Regions from separate parts of the Serratia sp. NPDC078593 genome, predicted to be linked through region 1. Evidence: predicted binding sites of a transcription regulator. Region 1 holds the regulator's gene; the other holds the start of a gene.
The links. The regulator CRP, encoded in region 1, controls carbon source genes, mostly activating them, when cyclic AMP is high. The targets are predictions, from matches to a motif close to ATGTGANNNNNNTCACAT.

Region 1 (2,209 bases):
ATGCAGGTTAATGTGGGTAAATATCCGCGGGGCTTCTTCGCGACGTTCAGAACTGAGTTTGACCTCGCAATCGCACACCGCATGGCGGCCTTTTTGTAAGATCGAAACCACGTCGATCGCACTGCAACCACCGACTGACATCAACACCATTTCCATCGGGCTAGGTGCCTTATCGCCTGCGTTGCCATCCATCAGAACCTGATGACCAGACGCCGACTCACCTAGAAACGTTAATCCCTCAACCCACTTTACTCTTGCCTGCATTCTGATTACTCCGGTTAATTTCTTAAAATCAGACTACGCGTTCACACGCAAACTGGCAATGGAACCTGACGCCGGTCATGTGTGAGCGAGACAACACAAGACACCCGCCTCACTCTGTGCTACAAACAAAGCCGAAATAATTCTTGCTGGACACTGATTTTCAGGGAAATGCCCGCAGAAAGGTGCCTAATTTGGTATGTTAACAGAATGTAGCTTGCAGCGCTCACAGCAAGTTAATATGCTAGGGCAATAGCGTATTTTACGGCACGCCTCAAAACGGTTAAATGGCAGTCACTCACCGTCAGCCCTAACTCGTTTGACAGGGAACTCTGACCCCTGTGATACAGGCAGATTACAACAGAGGATAATAGCGAATGGTTCTCGGCAAACCGCAAACAGACCCGACTCTCGAATGGTTCTTGTCTCATTGCCATATCCACAAATATCCATCAAAAAGTACGCTGATTCACCAAGGTGAAAAGGCCGAAACGCTTTACTACATCGTGAAAGGCTCCGTAGCGGTGCTCATCAAGGATGAAGAAGGTAAAGAGATGATCCTGTCCTATCTCAATCAGGGCGATTTCATCGGCGAGCTTGGATTATTTGAAGAAGGTCAGGAGCGCAGTGCCTGGGTAAGGGCCAAAAGCGCCTGTGAAGTGGCTGAAATTTCTTATAAGAAATTCCGTCAGTTAATCCAGGTTAACCCTGACATTTTAATGCGCCTGTCGGCACAGATGGCAAGCCGTCTGCAAGTCACCTCAGAGAAAGTGGGTAACCTCGCTTTCCTTGATGTTACCGGCCGCATTGCGCAAACCTTGCTGAATCTGGCTAAACAACCGGATGCCATGACTCACCCAGACGGCATGCAAATTAAAATTACCCGTCAGGAAATTGGCCAAATCGTCGGTTGTTCACGCGAAACGGTCGGCCGTATTCTGAAAATGCTCGAAGATCAAAATCTGATTTCCGCACACGGCAAAACCATTGTCGTTTACGGCACGCGCTAATCAGTAAAAAACGGCACATCACGCGCCGGTTCAGACTGCTGACAAAGCTCGTTATGAGGGAAAGCGTGGCTGTGGGGTCGTAGTGGCGTAAGCCACCGGAGCACCCCTCGCTACGCTAGGCCCGGGTATCTCGGGGGCCATAGACGACTTCGTCATCAAGCTCAAAACGGCGCCTCACGCGCCGTTTTCTCTTTGGGTTAGATTATCCGCTCTGCTCGGGTTTGATAACACACCGTTTAGGGTATTAACCTGCCTTCACCACATCCTGCACTGCCCGTTCAAACCGTGCCATACCTTCTTCAATATCTTGCAGCGCGACCACCAATGAAGGGGCGAAGCGAATCACATTTGGCCCAGCATTCAAAATCATCACCCCCCGAGCAGCTGCGGCATTCAGGAAATCACGAGCCATACCACGGTAAGCCGCCGTCAGTTCTGCGCCAATCAGCAACCCCATACCGCGAATATCGCTGAAAACCCCGTATTTATTACCGATCTCAGTCAGAGCCGAGACATAAAGCGTATGACGTTGTTCGACGCCACTCAACACCTCATGCGTATTGATCACGTCTAACGCGGCTTCGGCTACCGCACAGGCTAACGGATTACCGCCATACGTGGTGCCATGCGTACCGACCTGCATCACCGAGGCAATCTCTTCGGTGGTCAACATAGCACTCACCGGGAAGCCACCGCCCAATGCTTTCGCGGTGGTTAAAATATCCGGCGTCACACCGTAATGCATATAGGTAAATAGTTTACCACTGCGACCCATACCGCTTTGCACTTCATCAAACACTAATAACGCCTGATGCTGGTCACATAGCTCGCGTACGCCCTGCAAGAATTGCGCTTCGGCCGGTGTGATGCCCCCCTCCCCTTGAATCGGCTCCATCACCACCGCGCAGGTCTGATCATCCATTACCGCCTTCACCGCC
Region 2 (2,209 bases), on a different contig from region 1:
GTGTGGTTCCGCCAACACGGCGCGGCGGAGGGTCTGGCTGTTGCCACCGGAGACATTCAGTAGAATCAATGCGGCCTGCAACGGCGGTAGGCTGGGATTGAAGGCGGCGTTTTCGGCATAGCGGCCGGCGTAAATGGTACCGTCTTCAGTTTCTAGTGCTACGCCGCTGTGGGCATCGCTATAGGGCGCGTGGCTTTGGTTAGCGGCAGCCAGCGCGGCTAACTCCAGTGGATCGGTTAACGACAATTGGAAGCCGTGGTCTACGTGATCCATCAGGAGCGTGCTGATATCGAGATCGCGTGGCCCAAATGAATCGGGTAAATAATCAGCCAGCGTCGCCGCATCACGGCCTGGCAAACGGATTTGCAGTTCACTGCTGCTGTTCAATTCATTCATAAATTGTCGGCAGTGGCCACATGGCGTGTAATTCACGGTGATCGACGCCAGCGACGGTTCACCGCGTAGCCAAGCGTGCGTCACTGCGCATTGCTCGGCGTGGACGGTTTGTTGCATTGGCACACCGTGAAACTCCATATTGGCACCGAAATACAGATTGCCACTGACACCACGAGCAATGGCACCCACGTTGAAATGGGAAATTGGCGTCAGCGAGCAAGCTGCGGCGAGTGGCAACAGGGCAAATGCCAGTGCATCATCATCCAATTCACAGCGCTGCTTGATTGCCTCAACCTGGTTGGCGGTAAACATTGCTGGAAAATGAGGCGCATCCATATACGGTAACAATGCGGATTGCAATGCGGCAGACAGTTCGCTGAAAGCGGTGTGAAAACGCGGATGCATAGAAAGTCTCTTTACGGGTTAACGGGATAACATTCTAGGCAGCCTGTTCATAATAAAATGTGACAAACTTCTCTTTATTAATGAAACGAATGCAATGGAAATCATAATTGCGAGACATGTCGCAGGTGTTGCGCACTTAAGCGAACAGATGCAATAACACTGGGAACAGGAACGGCGCCAGCAACGATGTGATAATTCCACAAATTACCAATGCCAGTGAACTGAATGCCCCTTCTTGAAAATCCATCTCTACGCAACGTGCTGTACCTAACGCATGTGATGCGCTGCCCATCGCTAAACCCCGTGCTGATTTGGTATTTATTTTCAGTAAATTCAGGATGGTATGGCCGAACACTGCGCCGAGGATACCAACAAAAATGACGCACACAGCGCTGATGGCGGGGATCCCGCCAAGTGATTGCGCGGCGGCCATGGCGATTGGCGTGGTGACCGATTTAGGTAGGATTGAGGCAGCAATTTCAGGCGTAGCGCCCATCCACAACGCTAAGGCACCGCCGCTGATCATGGCCGTCAGGCTACCAACAAAACATACGCTGATGATTGACTTCCAGCGCGCGCGGATCTGATGCAGTTGTTCATACAGCGGAAACGCCAGCGCGACTATCGCCGGTTGTAAAAAGTCATTCAAAATTTTGCTGCCTTGGAAGTAATCCTCGTAAGGAATATGGGCCAACAGCAGGAAAGGAATGATGATTGCCATGGAGACCAGCAGAGGGTTGAGCAATGGCATTTTCAACTTTTGTGCCAGTTTACGCGCTACGAAGAAGACGATCAGCGTCAGCGGTAATGACCACCAGATGTTGTGCAGCATTATTTATCCTCCCGTGTGTCATTATCTTCGTTGGTCAGCGTACGTTCGCGATGAAAGTAATGTGAGGAGTAAGCAACGACCAAGAGCACGATCAACGTACTGACGGCGCAGGACACCAGCAAGGGAGCCAGATGATCAATAATCTGCTGATAATATTGCATGACGCCAACCCCAATGGGCACGAACAATAAGACCATATAGCGAATAAAGACATGACAACCGGGTTTTACCCACTTGGCTGGCAAGATCTGTGAGGCGAGCAGGGCAAACAGCAGTAACATGCCGATAATACTGCCCGGAATGGTGATAGGGAGCAGGGCGGAAATGGTATTACCGGCAAATAAGCAAAGATATATTAAAGCGAATGCCCGAAGGTATTTCCAGCACAGTGCGAATGCGTTGTTCATGATTCTTTCCTGTTTAACTGATGTATTTATCATACAATTAAACTGTGAGCTGTGCCACAAAACACACCATGAATTGTCGTTATGCCGTCTATGCCATTTTGGACTATTGACGGCAGCTATTTCGTATTGATCACGCTACCTCAGCTTGCGGTAGCCGCTGCGCCAAGCG

Region 2: the regulator CRP is predicted to act here: its motif matches at 859-876, upstream of cdd (cytidine deaminase).

Annotation. Positions count from the first base shown of each region.
Region 1 is NZ_JBNNGK010000010.1:149,553-151,761, reverse strand. Features, by position in the region: gene ACQKDS_RS13080 (OsmC family protein) at 1-264, opposite strand, end outside; gene crp (cAMP-activated global transcriptional regulator CRP) at 639-1,271, shown strand; gene argD (bifunctional acetylornithine/succinyldiaminopimelate transaminase) at 1,516-2,209, opposite strand, start outside.
Region 2 is NZ_JBNNGK010000002.1:420,220-422,428, forward strand. Features, by position in the region: gene cdd (cytidine deaminase) at 1-801, opposite strand, end outside; gene ACQKDS_RS04060 (CidB/LrgB family autolysis modulator) at 938-1,633, opposite strand; gene ACQKDS_RS04065 (CidA/LrgA family protein) at 1,633-2,040, opposite strand; gene ACQKDS_RS04070 (MFS transporter) at 2,171-2,209, opposite strand, start outside.